Regions from separate parts of the Aeromonas sp. HMWF016 genome, predicted to be linked through region 1. Evidence: riboswitches for the same ligand, from Rfam matches in the RefSeq annotation. Region 1 holds a riboswitch; each other region holds the start of a gene.
What was found. A riboswitch is a leader RNA that binds a small molecule or an ion and turns the genes downstream of it on or off. The one in region 1 is predicted to bind cyclic di-GMP.
Positions count from the first base shown of each region.

Region 2: linked by a shared signal. The riboswitch ahead of AACS24_RS08045 (immunoglobulin-like domain-containing protein) and the one ahead of AACS24_RS19985 (glycosyl hydrolase family 18 protein) in region 1 are both predicted to bind cyclic di-GMP.
Region 3: linked by a shared signal. The riboswitch ahead of lafK (lateral flagellar response regulator transcription factor LafK) and the one ahead of AACS24_RS19985 (glycosyl hydrolase family 18 protein) in region 1 are both predicted to bind cyclic di-GMP.

Region 1 covers NZ_CAWNWX010000114.1:78,601-83,266, reverse strand. Annotated here, with positions in the region: gene AACS24_RS19990 (ExeM/NucH family extracellular endonuclease) at 1-1,001, opposite strand, end outside; cyclic di-GMP riboswitch class I at 1,297-1,385, shown strand; gene AACS24_RS19985 (glycosyl hydrolase family 18 protein) at 1,502-4,528, shown strand.
Region 2 covers NZ_CAWNWX010000054.1:10,626-15,291, forward strand. Annotated here, with positions in the region: gene AACS24_RS08045 (immunoglobulin-like domain-containing protein) at 1-1,372, opposite strand, end outside; cyclic di-GMP riboswitch class I at 1,427-1,512, opposite strand; gene prlC (oligopeptidase A) at 1,937-3,979, shown strand; partial or broken gene AACS24_RS08055 (PAS domain S-box protein) at 4,186-4,666, shown strand, end outside.
Region 3 covers NZ_CAWNWX010000082.1:128,766-133,431, reverse strand. Annotated here, with positions in the region: gene flhB (flagellar biosynthesis protein FlhB) at 1-16, shown strand, start outside; gene lfhA (lateral flagellar biosynthesis protein LfhA) at 20-2,095, shown strand; cyclic di-GMP riboswitch class I at 2,293-2,380, shown strand; gene lafK (lateral flagellar response regulator transcription factor LafK) at 2,630-3,892, shown strand; gene lfiE (lateral flagellar hook-basal body complex protein LfiE) at 3,904-4,230, shown strand; gene fliFL (lateral flagellar M-ring protein FliFL) at 4,248-4,666, shown strand, end outside.

The DNA of each region.
Region 1 (4,666 bases):
AGCACGTTGAAGCTGCCGATCCGCAGATTGCTGCCACGGGCCCGGGCGGGGGCCGGCTGGCGGTCATCTTCCGGTGTACGCAGCAGGGCGCCGGCGCTCAGGGTGACATCGTTCGGTACCACCAGACGGAAGGCATCCTTGTTGTAGACGATGACCCCCTCCAGCCCGGTCAGTTGATCACCGATACGCAGATAGCCCTGATCGGCATCCCAGCCCGGGAACCAGGGCAGTACGCCATCCGGCGCCTTGTAATCAGACTCGACCACCAGCCGGTTGCTGCCATTTTTGGCGGCCAGAGCGACCGCTGCCGGACTGCTGGCAACATGGATCTGGGTCGGCTTGAGCAGTGGCGCCTTGTGGGAGAGCTCGACGTTGTTGCGATAAACCTTGTAGTCGAAACCGTAGTTGCGGGTCAGGTGGAGATCGCTGCTGCTGTCGAGCCGTACCCGCATCCCTTCGTGGCGATTGAGCGCCTGCGCCAGCGTCTCCCCTTCATTGACCTGCAATACGCTGGTTGGCACCGTCAGCCCCTGCGCTGTGACCTGCAGGCGGGCCTTGTTGGCCTCGAAGGTGGGTTTGAGCTGGGTGCCGCCGTAGTACTCCTCGACCCTGGCTTCGAGGCAAACTTCTGCCCCCGGTTTGAGGGTCGGGTAGTTGGCCGCAAGTTTGCTGTCATTGAGATAGACGAAGATGCCATCCGAGGTGGCCGGGTTGCCATCTCCCGCCGGATCAGTCAGATAGAAGCCTTTGGTCAGGCTCTGGCCGAGGGTGGTGACGACACCGCGTACCATGAAGGTACCCGGACTGATTTTTCCCGTAATGTTGCCGTTTTTATCGGTCACCGTGTCGGTAGCAAATGGGCTCCCTGATCCTGTTCCCTGAATGGTCGGGATCGGGGTGAGTTGCGCCGGATCTGCGGGGCAGACGAAGGCGGCGTGGGCGCCGGGGGCAGTGAGGGCCAGCCCCACGGCCAGCGACAGCAGGGTGCGAGTACCTTTCATAAGAGTTCCTTTTTTATTTTTGCCAGTGTTTCCATAGTCCTGGTCGTTGACCAAGGGCGCGCATTGTCACATTTCTGGCATGTCACACCAGTGAGCCAACGCACATTATAGGGATACAAATGAGCTCGCGTTGGTGTTTTTTGACTTGGCTAACACTTTGAAATTACTGACAAAATACTTAACTGCTGTCGTGGTGGGAAAGTGTGATCCTGCTGGCAACCACATATTTTTCTCCGAGAATGAAGATTGAGACTCGGCTGCATGCTTTCTATACTCGGTTTGTTCCTCACGGAACCCAGGTAAAGGGCAAACCGGTTGAAATGCCGGGACGCAATACCTCCGGTCTTTCGATCAGATAATGATCCAGATAGCGGGGTTTCCCTGGGTGAAGAGGCAGTGTGCGGCAAGTCCATGGCCGGTAGTCTCCCTCCCTTCATGCAGGTTGCGCTTGTGCTTTGCCTTGGTCACCAATGCCAAGACAAAACAAGGAAGATAACAATATGCAACAGTTCCTGAGGCCCAGCCGGCTTGCCGTGCTGGTGGCCATCTCTGCCATGCCCGCCTGGGCGCAGGCAGCCTATCCTGCCTACAAGGCCGGTACCGCCTACAAAGCCGGTGACATCGTCAGCAATGCCGGCGCCCTCTATGAATGCAAAGAGTTCCCCTACTCGGGCTGGTGCGGGGCATCACCCTATCACTATGAACCCGGTGTCGGTGTGGTCTGGGCGGATGCCTGGAAGCTCTACGGCGGCGAAGTACCGCCACCGGCGCTCGGTGTGGCCGTCAGCTCGCCGGCTGCCGGTGCCAGCTTCAACGAAGGGGCCAGCGTGGCGCTGGCGGTGACCCTGAGTGGCCCGGTCACTGCGCTGGCCCGGGTGGAATACCTTATCGACGGCAAACTCGCGGCCACGGCCAGCGCCTCGCCCTGGGGCGCCAGCTGGAGTGCCGCAGGCGTTGGGGCTCACGCCCTGAAAGCGCGGGCGCTGGATAAGGATGGCAAGGTACTGAGCGAGGCGGATTCGAGCTTCAACGTTGCCGCCGTGGTAGCACCAGAGGCGCCCAAGGTGAGCATCAGCAGCCCGGCCAGTGGTGCCAAGGTAACGCTGGGTCGCAGCGTGGCGGTGAGCGGCAACGTCACTGATGCCAACAACGATGTGGCCAAAGTCGAGCTGTTTGTCGATGGCAAGAAGGTAGGGGAAGACAATGCCGCCCCCTGGCAGGTCAACTGGACGCCCGATGCCAAAGGCAGTGCCTCCCTCAAGCTGGTTGCCACTGACAAGAGCAATCTGGTAGGCGAGTCAGCGGCAGTGAGCGTCACTGTCGAGGAGGCCGCACTGCCGCCGTCCGGCGGCAACCTCTCCTGCGATATCCGCCAGATCTACCGCCCGGATGGCTACGAGTGCATGGGTGATGACCATGCTCGCCGGGTCATCGGCTACTTCACCTCCTGGCGCACCGGCAAGAATGGCCTGCCCGCCTATCTGGTGAGCGATATCCCCTGGAGCAAGATCACCCACATCAACTACGCCTTCGCAGCGGTGGACGAGCAGAGCCACACCATCAAGGTGGATGACTCGGCGACCAAGATGACCTGGGATGGCGTGCCGGGTGCCGAGATGGATCCGGAGTTCGCCTACAAGGGCCACTTCAACCTGCTGTCGAAGTTCAAGAAGCAGTATCCGGACGTGAAGACCCTGATCTCAGTCGGGGGCTGGGCCGATACGCGCGGCTTCTACACCGCCACCACCAAGGGCGATTGCTCGGTCAATACCGACGGCATCAATGCGCTTGCCAGCTCGGCGGTGAGCTTTATCCGTCAGTACGGTTTTGACGGGGTCGATATCGACTACGAATACCCCACCTCCATGAAGGATGCGGGCAACCCCAACGACTTCCCGCTCTCCAACCAGTGCCGCGGCAAGCTGTTTGCCAACTACAAGGTGATGATGCAAACCCTGCGCAGCAAGCTGGATACGGCGGGCAGCGAGGATGGCCGCAAGTACATGCTGACCATCGCCTCGCCGGCTTCGGCTTATCTGCTGCGCGGCATGGAGAACTTCCAGGTCACCCAGTACCTCGACTACGTCAACCTGATGACCTACGACTTCCACGGTGCCTGGAACCACTTTGTCGGTCACAACGCCGCCCTGTTTGACAATAAGGCGGATGCCGAACTTGCCCACTGGGGCGTTTATACCCAGAGCCAGTTTGGCGGTATCGGCTACCTCAACGCGGCCTGGTCTGCCCACTACTTCCGTGGCGCATTGGCGGCCGGCAAGATCAACGTGGGCGTGCCTTACTACACCCGTGGTTGGCAGGGGGTCAGCGGTGGCACTCACGGTCTGGGTGGCAAGGCAGCACTGCCGAGCCAGAGCGATTGTCAGCCGGGTACCGGTGGCGGCACTATTCCGTGCGGTAACGGTGCGGTCGGTATCGACAACATCTGGCACGATCTGGACAAGAACGGCAAGGAGATCGGCGGTGGCGCCGTCCCCATGTGGCATGCCAAGAACCTGGAGCACGCAGCCGATTTGGGGATCACCACCATGCCGAGCTACGGTCAGGCCTGGGGTCTGGATCCCAACAATCCGGCCCACGTGATGCAGGGCAAGTATGTCCGTTACTACGACGACAAGGCCCATGCCCCCTGGCTGTGGAACGAAGAGAAGAAGGTGTTTCTCTCCACCGAGGATGAGGAGTCCATGGGTCACAAGCTTGACTACATCGTCAATCGTGGTCTGGGTGGCGTGATGTTCTGGGAGATGGCGGGTGACTACGCCTACGATCCGGTGAAAAAAGAGTACGGCATGGGGGATACCCTGACCACGCTCGCCTACGACAAGTTCGCTAAGGCGACCAAGTACAACACCAAGCAGAACGATCTGGCGGCTCCGGCGGCCCAGCTCGACATCGCGGTGAGCCTCTCCGGTTTCAAGGAGGGTGATTCCAACTATCCGATCAACCCGACCCTGAAGCTCACCAACAACTCGACCCAGACCATTCCGGGCGGCGCCCGCATCGAGTTCCTGGTGCCTACCTCTACCTCTGACACCATCACCGATCAGAGCGGGATGGGGCTGAAAGTGGTGGAGAGCGGCGGCAACCAGAACTCCGACGGGATTGCCAACGAGAAGGATTTCCACAAGGTGGCTCTGACGCTGCCGACCTGGAAAGCATGGACGCCGGGTACCGATGTGGAAGTGGCGATGACCTACTATCTGCCGGCAGCCGGTGTGCCGAGTGGCATCCGCATCATCAGTGGCAGCCAGACCGCGGGTCTCAAGGCCGAGTTCCCGACCCTGCCGGAGGCCGTACTGGGTTCGGGCGGTGGTGAGGGCGGTGCGACCTGCAGCAGCCAGAACATCAATCCGGCAGCCTACAAGGCTTATCCGACCTGGCCGCAAGGGGATCATGCCAACGCAGGCGATCGCATCACCCACAACAAGGTGGTGTGGCAGGCCAACTGGTGGACCAGCAGTGAACCCAAGGTCACCGATGGCAGCTGGAAGTCTGTCTGCAGTTATTGATTTTTAAATCAAGGAGATAAGTGAGGCTTAGGCCTCACTTTTTTTATCTGCATGGTCGATCTGGTTGAAAATGCGTCTGCCTTTCCTGGCAGGCAGCCTCTATAATAGAAGTCGATTAATAATCAGATGGATGTCAGC
Region 2 (4,666 bases), on a different contig from region 1:
CATCATGGGCGCTGACGCCGGCCATGGCGTTGAACGGCGTACCGAGCTCGATAGTAGTGTCCGCAATACCGGTAAAGACCGGCTTCATGCTGTAGACCTCGACGGTGCGAACCTGCTCGGTAGTCTGGTTGTCGCTGTCGCTCACCTTGTAGGTGAGGGGATAGAGGCCGATACGCTGGGTATCAACGCTCCCTTCCACCTGGATCTGGCTGGTCAGATCGCCATCTTCCTTGTCACTGGCGCTGACGCCGGCCAGCGGGTCAAAGCGGGTGCCGTGCTTGACGCGGGCATCGCTCAGGCCACTGAACACCGGCTTGCCGTTCTCGTCCGGCGGGGTGATGTTCTGCTCGTGGATGAAGGGGCCGTAGCTCTTGATGAAGGCTTCGTTGTAGGCCTGACCGGCCGCGCTGCGACCCATGTCCCAGTTAATGGACCAGGTCATCACGCCGCGCAGGGGCTGACCCTGACTCTTGAGGCGGTTGAAGGCGTCGAAGAGATCCTGTGGATTCTTGACGTAACCGGTGGCGGCGGCATCGATATTGGTCGGGATACCGAATACCAGCTTGTCGTGGGGGATCTTGTAGTAGCCGCGACTGCCGTTGATGAGAGAGTCCGCCATGTAGTAGATGAACTCCTCTTTCAGGGCATCGTTGTTCTGGGCGATCCAGCCTACCCCGTCGATCCAGATGCCGTCGCCCCCCTGGTTGTAGAACTGGGGGTTGATCCAGTCGTAGTAGCCTTCCAGCGCCCGCAGATAGGGGGTATAGAGACCGCTGGCGGTCAGGTAGGGGAATTCGGGCGCCATGGTGATGAGGAAGTTTTTCCCCTGCGCGCGGTAGTGGTCCTTGACCAGCCGCAGGGCAGCCGGGATCACGGTCTGGTTGTTGGCGGCAGTGATGGCGGACTGCTCCAGATCGATGTCCAGACCGTCGAAGCCATAGGTCTCCACCAGACGGATGATCTCGTCGGCGAAGGCCTGCTCCTGACCGGTACGCAGCTCGATATGGGCATCGGCACCGCCCAGCGCCAGCAACACGGAGCGGCCCTGGCTGTTCAGCAGGGCAATTTGCTCGATAAACTGGCTCTCGCTCATGCCGGTAGCCGGGTCGAGCTTGAAGGTGGGGATGGGATCGCTGCCATACACCTTCATGAAGGAGACATCGACCACGTTGTATTGCGGATTGACTTGGTCGAGCTTGACGCAGGGAGCGGTACCGCCCTGATAGCCAGAGCCACCGCACCAGTTGTGCCAGTAACCCACGACGACTCCGGATTGGGGATTGACCATGGCCTGACCGGCCGAGGCGGCCTGCGCCATGGGGGCGCCCATGCCGAGCAGACAGCCCAGCAGGGATAACTTCAATTTGTTCATCTTGATATCTCCATACAGTACAAACGGAGCGTCCAGCTATGGCCGAACGCTCCCGGGGGCAGCCCCGCTGTCATAGGAAATCTCCCTTAGACCGGTGGCTTTGCGTCGTGCCCTTTCGGTTCACTTTGCCTTTTTCACCCGTTCTCCGTGCGGCACGGAGAATCAAGTGACCTGAGTAACAGGCTGCTTATGATATGCACTTAAAAACAAATTAATCAACGTATGTGCATGATTTGTTTTAGTTATTAACTTATTGATTAATTATTTTCCAAGCATGGAAAGGGCCGGTGATAGTCTGTTGTGATGTACTCCTTTGTTGATTGGATTTGGTCTGCTCCCTTGTTGTTCGAGAGTTGAAAAAGCCGTAAAAAGAGCAAAAAAGTACCGATTATTCATGCTGTTGCCGTCCAGTGTCTGGCAGAGAGGTGTTTGAGCTCACAAAGAGGGGAAAACCGTGCCGACAGGCGGATTGAAGCTTGATTATTGCGTGACTTGGCCACATGTTAGAGAACCATGAAGAGCTGCTAAAGCGGTCTGTTCAAGACCAAACAAGAGGTAACCGGGATGAATAACCCTTTGCTGTCAATGGATTCGCTGCCCCCTTTCAGCCAGATCCAGCCTGATCATGTACAGCCCGCCGTGACGCAGGCCATCGCCGATTGCAAACAGAAGATCAAGGATGTGCTGGCGCACTCCGAGCCCCACACCTGGGACAGCCTGATCGCCCCGCTGGAAGAGGTCAACGACCGTCTGGCGCGGATCTGGTCACCGGTCAGCCACCTCAACTCCGTGCTCAACAGCGAACCACTGCGCGCGGCCCACGATGCCTGTCTGCCGCTGCTCTCCGAATTCCAGACCTATGTCGGTCAACACGAGGGGCTCTATCAAGCCTATCTGGCGCTCTCCGAGAGCGATGATTTCCCGCGGCTTGGCGGCGCCCAGCGCAAGGAGATCCAGAACACCCTGCGCGACTTCCGCCTCTCCGGTATTGGTCTGCCTGCCGAGGCGCAGCAGCGCTACGGCGAAATTCAGGCCCGCCTCTCCGAGCTGGCTTCCCGCTTCAGCAACAACGTGCTGGATGCGACCCAGGGCTGGCACAAGCTGGTGGCCGATGAGGCTGAGCTGGCCGGTCTGCCGGAGAGCGTGCTGGCGGCGGCTCGCCAGATGGCCGAGTTCAAAGGCAAGGAGGGGTGGCTGTTCACGCTGGATATTCCCTCCTACCTGCCGGTGATGATGTATGCCGACAACCGCGAGCTGCGGGCCGAGATGTATGAAGCCTTCACCACCCGCGCTTCCGATCAGGGGCCCAATGCTGGCAAGTGGGACAACTCCGCCATCATGACCGAGCTGCTCACCCTGCGCAGCGAGCTGGCCCGGTTGTTGGGCTTTGCCAACTATGCCGAGCTGTCGCTGGCGACCAAGATGGCTGACAAGACCAGCCAGGTGGTGGATTTCCTCACCGATCTGGCGGCCAAATCCCTGCCGCAAGGCAAAGCAGAGCTGGAAGAGATCCGCGCCTTTGCCGCCGAACAACACGGCCAGAGCGAGCTGGCAGCCTGGGATCTCGCCTACTACGCCGAGAAGCTCAAGCAGCACAAATTCTCCATCTCCGACGAGCAGCTGCGCCCCTACTTCCCCGCCAACAAGGTGGTGAAGGGGTTGTTCGAAGTGGTCAAGCGGGTGTTCGGCATGAAAGTGCGCGAGCGCCTCGGCATCGACACCTGGCATCCGGATGTGCGCTTCTACGACATCTTCGATAGCGAGGACGAACTGCGTGGTAGCTTCTATCTCGATCTCTACGCCCGCGAGCACAAGCGGGGCGGAGCCTGGATGGATGTCTGCCTGGGTCGTCGCTACCGTCAGGATGGGTCGCTGCAAAAGCCGGTCGCCTACCTGACCTGCAACTTCAACGGCCCGGTGGATGGCAAGCCTGCGCTCTTTACCCATGACGAAGTGGTTACTCTGTTCCACGAATTCGGTCACGGCATTCACCACATGCTGACCCGCATCGACGTGGCTGGCGTGGCCGGCATCAACGGCGTGGCCTGGGATGCGGTCGAGTTGCCGAGCCAGTTCCTCGAGAACTGGTGCTGGGAGTCCGAGGCGCTGGCCTTTATCTCCGGCCACTACGAGACCGGCGAGCCGTTGCCTGCCGATCTGCTGGAGAAGATGCTGACCGCCCGCAACTTCCAGGCCGCCATGCAGATGCTGCGTCAGCTGGAGTTCGCTCTGTTCGACTTCCGTCTGCATCAGGAGTTTGACCCGGCCAAACAGGATCAGATCCCGGCGCTGCTGGATGAGGTGCGCAGCCAGGTGGCGGTGATGACGCCGCCGGCGTTCAACCGCTTCCAGCACAGCTTCTCCCATATCTTCGCGGGCGGTTATGCGGCGGGCTACTACAGCTACAAATGGGCGGAAGTGCTCTCTGCCGATGCCTTCTCCCGTTTCGAGGAGGAGGGGATCTTCAACCCGGCGACCGGCCAATCCTTCCTGCAGAACATTCTGGAGAAAGGGGGCTCGAAGGAGCCGATGGAGCTGTTCCGTGCCTTCCGCGGTCGGGAGCCAAAGGTCGATGCGCTGCTGCGCCATAGCGGGATTGCTGCATAACCTTTCATCCCCGCCGTAGCGGTGAGCTTCAAGCAGATACGCTTTTGCGGCATAGTGGGATCAAGGCGTGATTTTTGCCATAAAAAGGGACCTTTTGGTCCCTTTTCTCATGCCTTTTTAATATCTTGCTGAATGCATGTTTGCACTGCCCGCGCCTCTTAAGTAGAGTCGTGTTCTACATCTTCAAGGAGAGAAAGCCCCTTGCCATGAGGCGAGCACTCGATTCCGTCTATCAAATCATCTCCAGTCTGGCTCATTCGAGTGGTCAGGGATATTTCGATACCTTTGTGAGTGAAATCGCCGCGGTTGTGATGGCTGATGTCGTCCTGATCACAGCATGGGAACCAAACGCTGCCCAATTCAGGGCGCAGGCCGCTTATCCCTCCTGTCTTGAACCCGAATCCCTGCAACTGCCGCTAACCGGCTCGCCCGATGCCATCACCTGGCATGAGGGAGAAGCCTGGTTCAGCGACCGTCTGCTCCAGCTCTTCCCCCATGTGCCCCTCGCGCAGGAGTGGCAGCCGCAGGCCTATGCCGGCATTGTGCTCAAGAACGCCGATGGCGAGCCCATCGGCATCTGCAGCCTGCTCTATCGCCAGCCGCAGGCCAACATGGGTAAGGTGATGGGGTTGCTCAAGCTGCTAGGGCCGCTGGCCGGCCGCGAGCTGGCCCTCCTGCTGCAGCGCG
Region 3 (4,666 bases), on a different contig from region 1:
TCAACCTGAGAGGTAAGTTGTGAACTGGCGTGTATTGACCCAATCCTATACCGCGATCCCGATGATGCTGCTGGCCATTCTGGCCATGATGATATTGCCGCTGCCGGGCTGGCTGCTGGATGCCCTCTTTACCTTCAACATTGTGTTGGCGGTACTGGTGCTGCTGGTCTCCGTATCGGCGCGTCGCCCTCTCGACTTCTCCGTCTTCCCCACGGTGTTGCTGGTGGCAACCCTGATGCGGCTGTCGCTCAACGTGGCCTCGACCCGCGTGGTGCTGCTGCATGGCCATGAGGGTCATGAAGCGGCGGGCAAGGTGATTCAGGCGTTTGGCGAGGTGGTGATCGGCGGCAACTATGTCGTGGGTCTGGTGGTCTTCGTGATCCTGATGATCATCAACTTTGTGGTTATCACCAAGGGTGGCGAGCGGATCTCCGAGGTGTCTGCCCGCTTTACCCTGGATGCGATGCCGGGCAAGCAGATGGCCATCGATGCCGACCTCAATGCCGGCACCATGGATCAGCATCAGGCGCGGGCTCGACGGGACGAGATCGCCCGTGAAGCCGACTTCTACGGGGCGATGGATGGTGCCTCCAAGTTTGTGCGCGGTGATGCGATTGCCGGCATGCTGGTACTCATCATCAACCTGGTTGGCGGCCTTGCCATCGGTATTTTCCAGCACGCCCTGCCGGTTGCCGAAGCCTTCCAGCGCTATGCCCTGCTGACCATTGGTGATGGTTTGGTTGCCCAGATCCCCTCGCTGCTGATGTCTACTGCTGCCGCCATCATTGTGACCCGGGTCAGCGATGAAGGTGAGATGGCGGATCAGGTGGGTGACCAGATCCTGGCTTCTCCCCGCGTCATCTATACCGCCGCCGCCATCATGCTGGTACTGGGGCTGGTGCCGGGCATGCCGATGCTGGCCTTCCTCAGCTTTGCCGCCGTGCTGGCCTGGACTGGCTGGAGCGTGAGCAAACGGGTGGTCAATACTCCAGATCTGGATGCCGCGCAGGAGCTGGCTCGCCAGATTGCCCAGCCGGAACCACAAGGGCTGGAGTGGCAGGATCTGCCGCCGGTCGATACCGTCGCCATCGAACTGGGCTATCGGTTGGTCCCGCTGGCGGAAGCTGACAAAGGTGCCGAGCTGCTGGCTCGGGTGCGCGGCATTCGCAAAACCCTATCGGAACAGTACGGTTTTCTGCTGCCCGAGATCCGGGTTCGCGACAATTTGCAGCTGCAGCCCGATCAGTACCGGATCAAGCTCTCCGGTGTGGCACTGGCGTCCGGCAATGTCGATTGTCAGCGTCTGATGGCCATCAGCAGCGGCGAGACCTATGGCTCGCTGGATGGCGAGCTGACCCAGGATCCTGCATATGGCATGAGCGCAGTCTGGATTTCACCGGAAAACAAGGCCAAGGCATTGAATCTTGGCTATTCGGTGGTGGATTCGGCAACGGTGATTGCGACCCATGCCAGCAAGCTGCTGCGTGAGCAGCTTGATGCCCTCTTTGGCCATGACGAGGTGGGCAAGCTGGGGCAACATCTTGCGGCCCAGTCGCCCCGTCTGGCGGAAGAGCTCAATCTGGCCCTGACCCAGATGCAGCAGTTGCGAGTTTTTCGGCAATTGCTAAAGGAACAGGTCAGCCTGACGGATATACGCACGGTGGCGACGACCCTGCTCGATGCCAGCGAGCTGACCAAGGATCCCGTGCTGCTTGCTTCCGATGTTCGTTGTGCCTTGAAGCGCCAGATTGTGAGACAGGCGATCGGTAGCCGTGATGTGCTTGCCACCTTCACGCTCGATGACCGTCTTGAGCAGACCCTGCTGGCGGCTATGAACCAGTCGCAGCAGCAGGGGAAAATCCAGCTGGACAGTTTTCCGGTTGATCCGCAACTGCTGGCACAGCTGCAGCAAAATATGCCGCTGGTTAAAGAGCAGCTGCAGCAGCAAGGATATGCCCCGGTACTGGTCGTGATGCCACAACTTAGACCCTTGATCGCGCGTTATGCCCGATCTTTTGCAAAAGGTCTCAAAGTGCTCTCATATAATGAAATACCGGAAGAGTTGAGAGTGGAGGTTATTGGTACGCTAGGCTGAAACAGGGCTGCCATGTTAATAGGCAAATGGGAAGAATATATTCCGCCTATCTACTTGAATTGTAATTGTAAGCCGTTATGATGTGACTGTTTTTGACGCATTTGGTCGTCAAAGATAAATAACAAATATAAAAATTCGCATGTGTCACTCAGCAGTCACCACTAATTTGGTGCTGTCTTGTCCAAATACGGGCAGTCGCATGAAAAAGGCAAACTGAACTGAAAAGTCAGGACGCAAAGCCTCCGGTCTAAAAGCAGGAATGCTCATGATAGCGGGGTTGCCAAGGCCATTGTTACCGCCTTGATATAACACTGGTTTGATGCAGGTGCTCGTTAGAAGTGCCTGCGTACCTGTGCGTCTTTTATTTCGGCATTTCAGTTCTGTTGATTGTTTTATCCACAATCACGGGTTCGGGTTCATATGCTTTCGGATGTATCTATCAAAAAAAGCTCAAGACCAGCCAGTCTTGGGAAAGATCCCCATTTATTGTTAATCAGCTCATCTATGGTCGATGGGAACGATATTGAAGGAATATTGGCTGCACAGGGATATGCTGTTTCCCGCTGTGACTCTATTCGCAAGTCGAGATTAATTCTCGGCAGTCGTTCCGTTGATTTAATCCTGCTCGATATGGATCTCATGACCGAAGTAGGTCCTCAATTGGTGCATGATTTTAGCGGCATTGATTGCGTGATTCTGGTTAATGAGCGTCAGGCCTATCTTGCGGCAGAAGCGATGCGAGCCGGTGCCATTGACTACATCATCAAGCCCTTCGGGGGGCAGCAGATGCTGGATGTGGTGAAGGGCGCACTGCGTCTGCGGCAGGCCATTCCAGACCTGATCGCGGTCTCGACCATGAGCCTGCAAGTGTTGCAGCTTGCCCGCCGGGCAGCCAAAACGGCTGCCACCATTCTTATCGGCGGTGAGTCGGGAACGGGCAAGGAGCGTCTGGCGCGTTACATCCACGAGATGTCCAGCCGTGCTCACAAGCCGTTTGTCGCCATCAACTGCGCCGCTATTCCCGAGTCCATGCTCGAATCCATTCTGTTTGGCCACAACAAGGGGGCCTTCACCGGTGCGACGGGTTCGCAGCCCGGCAAGTTCGAGCAGGCGCAGGGCGGAACCCTGATGCTCGACGAAATCTCCGAGTTGCCCCTGTCACTGCAGGCGAAGTTGTTGCGAGTTTTGCAGGAGCGTGAGGTGGAGCGCCTCGGTAGCCATCAGACCATCGCGCTGGATGTGCGGATCATCGCCGCCAGCAACAAGGATCTGCGTAATCTGGTGGCTGCCGGCCAGTTCAGGGAAGATCTCTTCTATCGCCTCGATGTGTTGCCGATGAACTGGCCGGCACTGCGCGAGCGTCCTGATGACATATTGCCGCTGGCTGAATATTTCATCGAACGCTATGCGCCTCAGCAGGGATATCGCCTGAGCGAGAGTGCCCGCAAGCAACTGCTGGCTTATCAGTGGCCGGGCAACGTCAGGGAGCTGGATAACGTCATTCAACGTTCATTAATCATGGCTCGCGGATTGCATATTCAAGCGGTCGATTTGATGCTGCCCAGCTATGTCGCGGAACCCGAACATGAATTGGCGGAAGTCCTTTCCGCCCCGGAAGGGTTGAGCGAGACGCGTCGGCACGCAGAATTTCAATTTGTACTAGAGACCTTGCGCCGCTTCCGTGGCCATCGTACCCGCACGGCAGAAGCGCTCGGGATGACCACCCGGGCTCTGAGATACAAGCTGGCGGCGATGCGTGAGCAGGGCATTGATATCGAGCAGCAGCTTCAAAACTAAGGGATAACGGCGTGAAGATTGAAATGATGTCATCACAGGCAACGCTTTTGCAGCAGATGCAGGAGATGCAACGAGTTGCCACTCAGGCTCCTTCCATCGAATCCAACGATCTCTCAAATGTGTCATTCAGCGACGCCATGCGCGACGTTGTCGGCAGAGTCAACGAACAGCAGAACATGGCTTCAGCCATGATGACGGCTGTTGATGCCGGCCAGAGCGATGATCTGGTCGGGGCTATGGTGGCCAGTCAGAAAGCGGGTCTCAGCTTTTCAGCCCTGATGCAGGTGCGCAACAAGCTGATGACCGGTTTTGACGACATTATGCGCATGCCGCTCTGAGGTAAGTGATGACTGAACTGGTAACGTCCCCGCAAGGGGCTTCGGATTCCTTCAGAACACGCGTGCAGGAGGGCCTTCGCAACTGGCGCAGCCTCTCCCGTGACAATAAATCGATCCTGACCATTGCCCTGCTGGCTGCCATCGTTGCCGGCACAATCGTCGTCATTCTGTGGACGTCCAGCAAAAACTACGTCCCCCTGTACGGCAAGCAGGAGCTCTACGATACCGCCAACATCATGGAGATGCTGGAGAAGGAGCAGGTGCCGTTCCGGCTGGAGAAGAGCTCTGGCCAGATCCTGGTGCCGGAGAATCAGCTGGCCCATGTTCGTATGGCCTTGGCGGCCAGAGGGGTGAGAGCGGCCATGCCGGCGGGTCTGGAGGGGCTGGACAATGTCACCGGCCTCGGCACCAGTGAGTTTATGGAGGGGGCCCGTTA